DNA from 4 places in the Paenibacillus sp. J31R30 genome. Region 1 is predicted to be linked to each of the others. Evidence: predicted binding sites of a transcription regulator. Region 1 holds the regulator's gene; each other region holds the start of a gene.
The links. The regulator LexA, encoded in region 1, represses DNA repair genes until DNA is damaged. The targets are predictions, from matches to a motif close to CGAACATATGTTCG.
Positions count from the first base shown of each region.

Region 2: a site for LexA is predicted at 1,610-1,623, ahead of addB (helicase-exonuclease AddAB subunit AddB). Genes of this name have one in related genera too.
Region 3: a site for LexA is predicted at 1,701-1,714, ahead of recA (recombinase RecA). Genes of this name have one in related genera too.
Region 4: a site for LexA is predicted at 1,512-1,525, ahead of AC58QO_RS28165 (YhjD family protein). Genes of this name have one in related genera too.

Region 1 is NZ_JCAUAV010000003.1:377,537-380,738, forward strand. It holds gene AC58QO_RS13365 (aminopeptidase) at 1-1,134, shown strand, start outside; gene lexA (transcriptional repressor LexA) at 1,530-2,147, opposite strand; gene AC58QO_RS13375 (LysM peptidoglycan-binding domain-containing protein) at 2,292-2,693, shown strand; gene AC58QO_RS13380 (DUF896 domain-containing protein) at 2,838-3,023, shown strand; gene AC58QO_RS13385 (HAD family hydrolase) at 3,063-3,202, shown strand, end outside.
Region 2 is NZ_JCAUAV010000001.1:934,516-937,717, forward strand. It holds gene AC58QO_RS03310 (class I SAM-dependent rRNA methyltransferase) at 1-1,270, shown strand, start outside; gene addB (helicase-exonuclease AddAB subunit AddB) at 1,772-3,202, shown strand, end outside.
Region 3 is NZ_JCAUAV010000001.1:1,329,706-1,332,907, reverse strand. It holds gene AC58QO_RS05265 (regulatory protein RecX) at 1-510, opposite strand, end outside; gene recA (recombinase RecA) at 588-1,631, opposite strand; gene AC58QO_RS05255 (competence/damage-inducible protein A) at 1,801-3,051, opposite strand; gene pgsA (CDP-diacylglycerol--glycerol-3-phosphate 3-phosphatidyltransferase) at 3,136-3,202, opposite strand, start outside.
Region 4 is NZ_JCAUAV010000013.1:66,310-69,511, forward strand. It holds gene AC58QO_RS28160 (heparinase II/III domain-containing protein) at 1-1,011, shown strand, start outside; gene AC58QO_RS28165 (YhjD family protein) at 1,575-1,943, shown strand; gene AC58QO_RS28170 (DNA polymerase IV) at 1,944-3,202, shown strand, end outside.

The DNA.
Region 1 (3,202 bases):
ACACTTGATTTAACGAGACTGATCGTTCAAAAAGCTTATGAGGCTGGCGCGAATTTTGTCCATGTGCATTGGCAGGATGATGTCGTTACTCGCAGTAAATTCGATTATGCACAAGACGATTCGATGGACTATTACCCTGAGTGGTATACGACGATGCTCGAACGGTTTGTTGAGAACGGTGGAGCCTTATTGAACATTAAGGTGCCGAATCCGAATCTGTATGATGGTATTGATGCTAGTCTGATTTCTAGAGCTTCCAAAGCCGCTTCGACTGCTAGGGCCAAGTATCAGCACTATGTGCGAACAGGTGAGTTTAGCTGGTGTTTAATCAAAGCACCTACTGAAGCTTGGGCTTCAATTGTGTATGCAGATCTGCCAGAAGAGCAGCGAATTCCTGCGATGTGGGATGCGATTTTCAAAATCAACCGTGTGTATGAAGAGAATCCTGTTGCGGCTTGGCAGTCACACTTGGATACGTTGAAGGCTACGCATAGCTTGTTGAATGACAAAAGCTATAAAGCGCTGCGGTATCGGGCTACGGGTACGGATTTGCGTGTTGAGCTGCCAGAAGGACATATTTGGCTAGGTGGGGATAATGAGAACGCCCAAGGCATCCGATATGTGGCGAATATGCCGACGGAAGAAGTGTTTACTATACCCAACCGGACAGGTGTTAGTGGTACCGTGGCGAGTACGATGCCTTTGAATATTAATGGCGCGTTGGTGGATCGGTTTACATTTACTTTCGATGCTGGAAAGGTAGTGGACTTCAAGGCTGAAGTTGGGCATGACCATTTGGCACGTTTACTGGATATGGATGAAGGGGCGCGCTATTTGGGTGAGGTTGCACTTGTGCCGTTTGATTCTCCGATTTCCAATTTAAATCGTATTTTCTACAATACAGGCATTGATGAGAATGCTTCCTGTCACTTGGCTTTGGGCAGCTGTTATCCAATTAATTTGAAGGATGGTACCAAGTTGTCCAACGAGGAATTGAAAGCTCGCGGAGGGAATACATCGTTGATACATGTGGACTTCATGATTGGGTCTGCGGAGCTTGAAATCGATGGGGAATTAGCGGATGGTACGATCGAACCGATCTTCCGTGCGGGGAACTGGGTGTTAACGTTTTAGATTGTGATTGAAATGTAAATGTTTGGAGTCACAAGTTGACGAAACCACGCATTCAGTTCAAAAATGCAAAAATACAACCTTTTTAACGAACATACGTTGGCTATTCGAAATGTGTGCAAATACGCAACTTTTTTTGGGGGTTTCGTCGGATTGGTGCCTCATCGGTCCTAAAGGGTGCTTTTTTGCACTTATTTAATCATTCTGAGGCGTTTTCCCCCGAAAATAAGTGTATTTTTGCATCTTTGTCCTTTTGCACCTTAGTCAAACCCGTAACCAACTACGAGATAAAAAACGAGGAGCTACGCGGCTTATCCCGCTTAGCTCCTCGTTTTTTATTGCTTTTGTAGGCGTAATGCGGGGGAAGGTACACCCACATTTGTTCGCCTACATCGATTCTACATATCCCGGAACAAGCCGATAACGCGTCCAAGGATCGTCACGTTCTTCAATAGAATGGGTTGAAGTGCGGAGTTCTCCGGTTGAAGGCGAATATGATCCTTCTCCTTGTAGAAACGCTTGACAGTAGCTTCATCATCTTCGGTCATCGCGACAACGATATCGCCGTTATTCGCCGTTTGCTGTTGTTTCACAATGACATAGTCACCATTGTGAATCCCAGCTTCAATCATACTGTCCCCCATAATACTTAGCATGAACACGTTGTTGTCGCCAACCATGCTTGAAGGGAGTGGGAAATAATCTTCGATATTCTCAGTGGCTGTAATAGGAACACCAGCCGTTACTTTACCAACGAGGGGAACACGAGCGACGGAGACTGCGAATTGGGATTCGGCACCATCTAGTCCAAGAATTTCGATTGCACGTGGTTTAGTAGGATCTCGACGAATCATGCCCTTTTTCTCAAGACGCTCCAAATGCCCATGTACGGTTGAACTCGAAGCTAGTCCAACAGCTTCGCCGATTTCTCTTACGGAAGGCGGGTAGCCCTTATCTTTCACTTCGTTCTTAATGAATTCCATTATTGCTTGTTGACGCTGCGAAATTTTACTCATAAGTTATCACTCCAATACTGGGAATCATTACCCAAAGTATAACATAGAACCCGAGTTCGTACAAACATAAGTTCGAAAAACGGTTGACTCAAACATGTGTTCGTGTTATTCTAATATCAGAACAAATGTTTGGGGGATGATTTTATGTATATGGCTTATTCACAATCGAACGCAACAACAACACTTCAAGGTACTGCTCACACATCCAGAGGGATGACGAATAAACGGAGTTATACGAAACTACTACTTCGTTTCTTGTTGATCGCAGTTATACTTGGCACAGTGTTTTCATTTGGTGCGATTGTACAAGCCTATGCAGGTGATGGGACCGTTTCAGTAGCTACACCTAGCGCTTCTGTTCAACCATCGGTGAAAGTTATCCAGCACGAGAAGATTGTTATCCAAAGCGGGGACACGCTATGGGAAATTGCAGATGCTCACAAAAAGAAGGGTGAGAACACACGTTCTTACGTCGAGAAATTGAAATCAATTAATCATTTATCGAGCAGTTCTTTGCAAGAAGGGCAAGTTCTATTACTTCCTTAATGAACGAATTCTAAGTTACTTATATAGATGTAAGTTCGAGACATAGCCGCCCGTTGCTATGTCTCTTTGCGTTGTATCCTTGACAATCACAATCGGTGATGGCAAAGTAGTACTCATATTAAAATTTTGACTGGGAGGATTACTATGAGTGACAGCATGGATAAGACGATTGAACGTATCAATGAACTAGCTCGAAAGGCGAAGACGGTTGGCCTTACAGACGCTGAGTTAGAGGAACGTAACGAACTAAGAAAGATCTATATAAATGCCTTTAGAGGTAATCTGAAGGTCCAACTAGATTCCATTAAGTTTACTGACGAAGAGAATTAAGCTTACACATAGATACTACATTCAAAGGGGAAATGAATGATGACGTTGAAAGCTGTGCTTTTTGATTTGGATGATACGCTATTATGGGATGATCGTAGTGTGGAGGAAGCCTTTGCTGCAACTTGTGCCGAAGCGGCGAAGCATGTTCGTGTTAACCCAGAGGAATTAGAAGCATCTGT
Region 2 (3,202 bases), on a different contig from region 1:
TGGACAGCTTGTATCCGTTCAGAACCACCTAGGCAAATATCTAGCAACCGGCTATTACAACGAAGCTTCGCAGCTAACGGTACGTATTGTATCGTATAGTCCGATTGAGGCGATGACGACTGAGTTTTTCGTCGAACGGTTTACACGTTGTTTCCTTCATCGTCAGCGTTTTGTGAAAGGAGCGCAGTCTTATCGTCTGGTTTATGGGGAAGCTGATTTCCTTCCAGGACTCATTGTGGATAAATTCGAGAACACGCTTGTAGTTCAGCTTTTAACCTTGGGGATGGACCTCTGTAGAGACAATATCGTAGAAGCATTGGTTCAAGTCATGAAGCCAGCAGGGATCTATGAGCGCAGTGACGTTTCCATTCGTGAGTTAGAAGGTCTGAAGCAGACGAAGGGACTCCTATATGGAGATTGCACAAAGCATGTTGATATCTTAGAGAATGGCCTTCGCATTCGCGTGGATATTGAAGAGGGACAGAAGACGGGGTATTTCTTCGACCAACGTGAGAATCGCGCTGCGATTGCGCCATTGATGACGGGTTGGGGTCACCGCAGCGGCATTCATTTGACGGAAGTCGAAGAGAATGGTGTAACGGAGTTGCTGCCTGTGAATGCCAATGGCAAAGTAGTCACGTTCCCTCTGTGGGACGGAGCTTCAGTGCTGGAGTGCTTCTCGCATACAGGGAGCTTTACGTTAAACGCTTGTAAATTCGGGGCGAAAAAAGTGACCTGTCTCGATATTTCCGAGCATGCCATCGAAAGCGCGCGTACGAACGTCGCTCTGAATGGATTCGAGGATCGCGTCGAGTTCGTCGTCGCTGATGCCTTCGAGTACTTGCGTACGCAAGTAAAAGGCTTGGATGAGCGTAAGCTTCGCTCTTCAGCAGGTGCCTCAGGACAAGCTAAGGTAGACACCTCTAAGCCTGTAGGTACAGGTGGTCGGACGTGGGACGTCGTAATTCTAGACCCGCCTGCTTTCGCCAAAACGAAGAGTGCAGTTGAAGGTGCTTGCCGTGGTTATAAGGATATCAATTTACACGGGATGAAGCTTGTGAATGAAGGTGGCTATCTGGTCACAGCAAGCTGTTCCTATCACATGCATCCGGAGCTGTTCCTTGAAACAATCCATGCAGCGGCAACAGATGCGGGTAAATTGCTGCGCCTAATTGAGTTCCGTGGAGCAGGGATGGACCACCCGCGTATTCTCGGCGTAGATGAGGGGCATTATTTAAAATTTGCAATTTTTGAAGTTCGAAGCAAATAAATAGTGGTTTTCTAATTCTGAAAAGGTAACAAAGCTGGAATTATTCTGGCTTTGTTTTTTTGTGTCGTGTTGCTGTTTACTGTTGTTCCCATTTTCCATTAGTCCGAAATTGCCGAATTAATCTCACTGTCCGCGGCATTACATCTTCGATAGTCCGAATTAGCCGAACTAAATCACGATTAGCAACCCGCTATGCCTGGAATATGGGTAATTAATTCGGCAGAATCGGACTAATTGTCATTTTAAGAAAGAAATCTTGGGTTTAGTTCGGAGATATCGGACTAATGCAACTTCTGGCGTAGAAGTCTTTCCGTATTTCATTTTCCATGTTACAATAATAGAATATACGTTCGCATAACGTGTTTGAAATGAATCCCCCAGATCCCCCCTCCATCATCTACCACACCGACTAAGCACCACAAATATGCTAGAATAGAGAGATAGACTATGAGAATTGCTTACGAAGCAAGCTTTCCGACGGAAAGTGTTAGGAGGCTATGAATGTCCATTCGATTCGTGATTGGTAGAGCCGGAAGCGGCAAGAGTGAACGCTGTCTGACGGAAATGAAGGAGCAGTTGGCATTAGCGCCTGAAGGAGATCCGTTAATTTTGCTTGTCCCTGAACAAGCCACATTTCAAGCTGAACACGCGCTAGTTTCGGATCCTAATATTCGCGGAATGATTCGCGCACAAGTATTAAGCTTCCACAGATTAGCTTGGCGTGTGATGCAAGAAGAAGGCGGTACGGCGAGGCTGCCTATTGATGATACAGGAAAGAAACTGCTGTTAACGAGCATTTTACATAAATACAAAGATAAACTTCGCCTCTTCGGTCACTCGGCTGAGCAGATGGGCTTTGTTGACCGTTTGAACCAGCTTTTTACGGAGATGAAACGCTATTGTGTGACGGCTGAACAGCTAGAGACACATGAGAATAAACGAGTGACCAACCTTGGTGAACACGGTTTGCTGCGAGATAAGATGCACGATATTCAACTCGTCTACAAGCAGTTTGAGTCGGAGCTTGCCAAGCAGTATTTGGATGGCGAGGATTACTTGACGCTGCTGGCAGAGCAGGTAGCAAGGTCCAGTTATTTGCGTTCAGCTTCGGTATGGATTGATGGGTTTCATGGTTTTACACCGCAAGAATTTAAGGTGCTTGGTGCTTTATTTGCAGTATGTAAGCAAGTGACGATTACATTATGTCTGGATCGCGAACTTCAGGCGGGAGATATGCCGGATGAGTTGGATTTATTTCATCCTACGGCTACGACAATGGTTCGCTTGCAGGAGATGATTTGGCAGCTTGGTCTAGGTGCTGCTGAAGTCCTACTGCTTACACCTGATCGTTCACCTCGATACGAAGATAGTCCTGCGCTTGCCTATTTGGAGCAAAATTTCGATCGTCGAATTGGCGGTGGAGCTCCTAAATATCAGACTTCCTCAGGAGAGAAAATAGCCGATCAGCTCGTTATTAGAGAAGCTGTTCATCGCCGTGCGGAGGTTGAGGGCGCTGTGCGAGACATGCTGCAGCTAGTTCGAGAGCAGGGTGTGCGGTGGCGTGAAATGGCCATCATGGTAAGGAATATGGAAGGCTATCAGGATCTATTAAACATGGTGCTTACGGATTATGAAATTCCTCACTTTTTCGATCAGAAGCGGTCGGTACTTCATCATCCACTCGTGGAATTCATTCGGTCCGCGCTAGAGGTTATTCAGCACAATTGGCATTACGATGCTGTATTCCGTTGTATCAAGACGGATTTATTGCTGCCACTGGATGCAACTACTCAAAGGACTGAGCTTGATAAATTAGAGAATTATGTACTTGCTTTCGGGATTCAAGGCTATAGATGGACGGATGGGAAGCCATGGACCTATCAATTTCGTGCCAATTTGGAGCAAGCGGAGGATCAGGTAAATGTACATTCT
Region 3 (3,202 bases), on a different contig from region 1:
TTTTAGCGCTCCCGTATACTCATCTTCAGGATCAATGGATTCCATGGTACTTTTAACCACATCTTGATGAATCCCTTTTTGTTGAAGTTCCTGTCGAATGAGATTGCGACCTTTGCGTTGAGAATTCACTCGATTGTCCGACCACATCTTCGCGAATTCTTCATCATTGATGTACTTGTTTTCAATCAGCTTTTCACTCACCCAATCTATGATTGGGGCTTCAAATCCCTTCTCTTTCAGTTTACGTTTCACCTCTGATAGAGAGTGGGGACGTCTTCCAACCATATGCAGTGCTTTCACATAGGCCAAATTCCTCTCTTCATCCAAGATGATTGCTTCAATCGCTTGTTGATATAAAGATTCCCCTTTGTTTAGGCGATGCTTGATCAGAATATCCTCATGTACAGAAAAAGCATACTCCTCGTTTAGATAAATGTTATAGCGATGTCTGCCTTGTTTTTGTTTTTCAACCTTGGTTATTACCTGTAACTGTTCCTCTTCGTGATTCATTCCTACAAACCCCCAATAATGGAGAAAAAGCACCCCAACACAAGGTTAAGGTGCTTCTTTCATCCTATCTTACAAGCCTATTCGAAAGCTGTTTCCAACTCATCTTCCTCATCATCCGTGTTTGGACCAACAACTTTAATTAAATTGCTGTTTTCTCTAATTCTCAATTCAATCGTTTCCGAGATCGCTTTGTTATCTTTCAAGAATTGTTTTGCGTTCTCACGACCTTGACCAAGACGTTCACCTTCATAGGAATACCAAGCGCCGCTCTTATTTACGATATCCAGCTCAGTTCCGATATCAATAATGCTACCTTCACGTGAGATACCTTCACCATACATAATATCGACTTCAGCCTGTTTAAATGGAGGTGCTACTTTATTCTTAACGACCTTAATTCTCGTACGGTTACCAACCATGTCATTGCCTTGTTTGATGGTTTCAATACGACGAACATCCAAACGAACAGAGGAGTAGAATTTCAATGCACGACCACCCGGAGTTGTCTCTGGATTACCGAACATAACGCCAACTTTTTCACGCAATTGGTTAATGAAAATTGCGATAACTTTGGATTTGTTAATTGCACCAGAAAGCTTACGAAGAGCCTGTGACATCAAACGTGCTTGAAGACCTACGTGAGAATCCCCCATGTCGCCTTCAATTTCCGCTTTAGGTACTAGGGCTGCAACGGAGTCAATTACAATAATATCTACCGCGCCACTACGAACAAGTGCTTCCGCGATCTCAAGCGCTTGCTCCCCTGTATCTGGTTGGGAAAGTAGTAATTCATCTATATTAATACCAAGCTTACTTGCATAGGAAGGATCCAATGCATGTTCTGCATCGATAAAGGCTGCTTGTCCACCTACTTTTTGTACTTCAGCAATTGCGTGTAGTGCTACAGTTGTTTTACCTGATGACTCTGGTCCGTATACTTCAATAATTCTTCCGCGTGGGAATCCGCCTATTCCAAGTGCGATATCTAGGGCAAGAGCACCCGAAGAGATCGTTTCAACTTGCATATGTGTAGATTCTCCCAGCTTCATTATGGAGCCTTTTCCGAACTGTTTCTCAATTTGACGTAATGCGTTATCAAGTGCGGCACGACGATCTGACAAAACGACCACTTCCTTCTATCATTATAGGTATATGATAACTTGTTTTGGCATGTTTGCCAAGCATTTTTTCGAACATACATTCGTTTTTCTGCGAACAAACAAAAAACCGTAACAAAGTTATCGCTTTGCTACGGTTCTTCCGTTAACTAATTCTGATTATAGAGGATATCTAGTTTTCTTTCAACTGTTTCCACAATTGATAGAGTGCACGCTTAGCGGCTCTTTGTTTGATAAACTCTCTATTGCCTGATAGCTGGAGAGTAAATACCTCTGTATTCGCATGCTTTTGTGCCAATCCAACATAGACAAGCCCCACAGGCTTCCCTTCAGACGGGCTTGGACCCGCCACTCCGGTCACCGAGATGCCAAAGTCACTACCAGTCCTTACTAGCAGCTGTTCAGCTAAAATGACGGCTGTTTCGCTGCTTACAGCACCTGGGGCCCCTTCTCCCTCTAAAACGTCCATCGGAACGCCGAGAAGTTTATGTTTTAAAGCGTTGGAGTACACGATAATCCCGCCAAGGAAAGATGCTGAACTGCCTGGCACTGCTGTTATTAAATCACTGAGCAAGCCCCCTGTACAGCTCTCAGCCACAGTAAGTGTCTTCTTGCTGGCTGCAAGCAACTGCAAAACGATCGTCTCAATGGGGACGTCTCGATCGGCGTAGAGATACTCCCCTAACCGGTTCGAAATTTCAGTTTCCGTAGCTAGTAACTTCTGTTCGCCTTCAAAAGCCGAATGTGCACGCGTAGTTAAACGAATGGTTACTTCACCTTCATTTGCGTATGGGGCAATTGTCGGGTCAGACTGCGTTTGGATCAAATCCAGCAATTGATGCTCCAAATTGGACTCTCCAATGCCCGCAAACTTCAGCATTTTTGAATAGAGCGGCACTTCTGTTGTCATTAATGATTTAAGCCAAGGCACAGCATAATTGGTGAACATCGGCTTCATTTCCTTCGGGGGACCTGGTAAAAGAACGAAATGTGTTCCCTCGTATGTAAGTGCATTACCGACTGCCAAACCAGTATCATTCTGCAACGGATCGCTACCTTCAAGCATGAGAGCTTGCCGTCGATTGCTTTCCACCATATGAATCCCTCTTGAAGCAAACAATGATGTAATAGCCTCCATAGAAGGCTCGTGGAGTACCAATTGTCGGCCCGTAAACGCCGCTAATACATCTTTGGTCAAATCATCTTGTGTGGGCCCTAGCCCTCCTGTACAAATGATAACATCAGCTCGTGATGCAGCTAATTTAAGGCTGTCTAACAGGCGCTGCTCGTTATCTCCGACCACGGTCTGAAAGTAAATATCAATTCCATGTGCAGCACATTCCCTCGATAAAAATTGCGCATTCGTATTCACTATCTGACCAAGCAACAATTCTGTTCCTACAGCGATGATTTCAGCTTTCATCTACTAACCCCTCCTTAAATGAGAAAACCTCTAACGTGATCGCTCAATGATGATCGACCGCGTTTAGAGGTAGGTTGCACCTTATTAAGATTTTTCCGAAAAATCGATGACATGCTTATTTTTGACGAAATACTCCACACCTGAATAAACA
Region 4 (3,202 bases), on a different contig from region 1:
GGGCGATACCTGTACAGAGTCCATATTGATGAAAATTATTACATCAATTTCGCAGATGGAAGCGCTATGCTGCAAATAGAATCAGACCTCGTTTATCGGTACGGGGTTCGGATCGGGGATCAGCGTCTGGTTAGCTTGGCAAGAAGCGCATTTTCGACTAATGCCAAACAGCTGTCAGGCTGGCTTACGATGCATCGCGTACTGCCTGCGCTTTTCCAGGTAGGAGACAAGCTGAAGGATGACGCTTCGGCTCCATATTTAAAAGACGTTTGGTTGAACGAAATCGAGGTCATGGCAGCAAGGGAGCAAGAAGGCTCGAGCTGCGGGCTCTACTTGGCAGCGAAAGGCGGACATAATGCAGAGAGTCACAATCATAATGACCTCGGTCACTTTATGGTCTATTCCGACGGCATCCCTTATCTGATTGATGTCGGTGTAGAAACATACAGTGCTAAAACGTTTAGCAAGGATCGCTATGACATTTGGACGATGCAGTCGGCGTACCACAACGTACCAATGGTAAATGGCATGCAGCAACTGCCAGGAAATAACTTCAAGGCGAGCGATGTACATTACAATACGACTCCGGACTCAGCCCAGTTCTCTTTGAACATAGCTTCCGCATACCCTGAATCATCGGGAATAGTCTCTTGGAAGCGTACATTTACCTTTTCGCGTCAGAAGACTGCTCAAATTTTGATTGAGGAAGATTTTCAGCTTAACTCTGCTACAGATGATATCAAGCTTCACTTAATAACCCCATGGGATCCTCAAATAGAAGAGAATGGTATTATTGTCTTTAAGAGTGCAGAAGACAGTCAGATGCAGGTGGATTATGATAAAAGTTTACTAATTGCATCTAAAGAAGAAATTGTCGTGTCCGATCCCAAATTGCAAGCGGTATGGGGTCCCACTCTTTATCGAATTATCCTTAAAAGCAAGCTTCCTGTATCTGAATCCAAATGGAGTTTGATTATTATAAATACTAATAGCAAAACAACTAAGAACTAGATTGGATTTCTATTTTAAAATAAAGGCTTATCCTCAAGGACTGATAGTATAATTTAATAAATTACCGGACTAAAGTAAGAAGCTGTCTTGGTCATTTTTTCGTTTGAAATTGTAGTTGATGATATGATGGTTTTTACAAAAGGAAACATTGCTAACAAACTTTATTTTCCACTTTTACGTTTACTAACTTTGGAAAGGCTCTTAACTAACAAACTTATTATGCTTTTAATTATTTTTAAAAACCACGGAATTAATGACTTTGACTAACAAACTTTATTTTCCTGCATCAGGTGAAAGTGATCAAGGAAAATAAAGTTCGTTATTGAATGTTTACTTTTGTGAACATTCACATTTTCACTTTTAAGATGTCGTGCAGGTGCCGTGGCAACCTGCTCATTGAATATGATCGATGAAATAATACTTGTTGAAGTATAGATAGCAAACCCTCATTGGCAGTAAATGGCCTGTGGTGGTTTTTTTTGTTTTTGGTACTTGCATAGCGAATACGTGTTCGGTATATAATAATTAATGCGAACATACGTTTTCTAATGGCGGTGAGAAATATGAGTGTTGTTTCAAGAATTGAGAATGAAGAGGATGTTCAAATTATTAAAGAATATACGCTATTACCCATTTTGCTCGATATGTTAACCAGAGACATGGAGGAGCTGAAGATATATAAGGATAAAATTGTTTATAACCATATTCTCTTTTATCTGAAAGAGGTCGAGACCGCTATTTACCCCCAAATACAAAGTATTAAGAACAGCATGAAGAAGCGCGATATCAAAGTGCTCAACACAACTACGAATGCAGTTGGTATTAACGTAGAATATAAAGTCCGAGGTTATATCTATTATTTCACGATGCTTCGAAGCTTAGTTAAAGCAGAACTAATGACTACGCTGATGAACATGCGGAGGCGCGTTTAAATGAGCAAAAAATGTGAAAGAACAATATTCCTATCTGATTGTCAGTCATTTTATGCAAGTGTAGAAAAGGCTACACATCCAGGCCTTGATAATTTGCCGGTGGTTGTGGCTGGAGATCCAGCCAGAAGGTCAGGAATTATTTTGGCGGCATGTCCTATCGCTAAAAGCTTTGGCATTACCACAGCCCAGCGTCTTGGTGAGGCGTTGCAACTATGCCCAAATGCTATAGTAATGCGTCCGCACATGCAGCGCTATATTGACGTATCGCTCGCAATAACAAATATATACGAAAAATATACTGATCTCGTAGAGATATTTTCAATCGATGAGCAGTTCCTGGATGTGACCGGTTCGCTCAATCATTTCGGTTGTACGCCAGATGAATTGGCAGTAATGATTCAACAGAAAGTTGCTGCATCAATGAACGTTCGAATTCGAGTAGGAATTGGACCGACTAAAATACTTGCAAAGCAGGCAACTGATAATTTCGCAAAGAAGAATGCCAGTGGAATTTTTACGCTAGGCAAGGATGACGTTGAGCGATTCCTGTGGCCGTTATCCATCGATAAGATGTATGGAGTTGGTTCACGAATGACGCGCCACTTTGTCGCACTTGGTATGACCACGATAGGTCATGTAGCTAAGACCCCACTAGCTACACTAAAACAGAAATTCCGTGCAAGATTCGGAAAGCAATCGGATATTCAAGCGGAAGTAATGTGGAGAACGGCAAATGGACTAGACGATAGTCCTGTTACGCCTGGAACGTTTGATGTCGCACCAAAATCGATTGGCCACGCTATGACGCTTCCTCGCGATTATTTGACGGTTGAAGAGGTTGACATAGTGCTGTTGGAGTTAACGGAAGAAGTGTGCCGCGATGCTAGATCAAAGGGGTTTACAAGCGGGACAGTCCACGTTTTCTGTATGTGTTCGCCATATGACTCTCCAACAGGCTTTAGTCAACAACGAAAGATGCCATTGAATACGAATCATACGTTGAAAGTTTACGACTCTGTGCGTGAAATATTTCGTCGCAATTGGAACGGATTGCCCGTGCGGAAGGTAGGTGTTACGCTGGGAACACTTGCAGTGGAAGAAGTTGCTCAACTTGATCTGTTCGAAGATGTGACGAAATTACGTGAGCTGGATCGTGTTGTGGATGGCATTAAGGACCGTTTCGGTAATACAGCAATCATTCGCGCTTCGAGTCTAATGAAAGCAGGATTGGCAACGGACAGGGCCGGTAAAATTGGGGG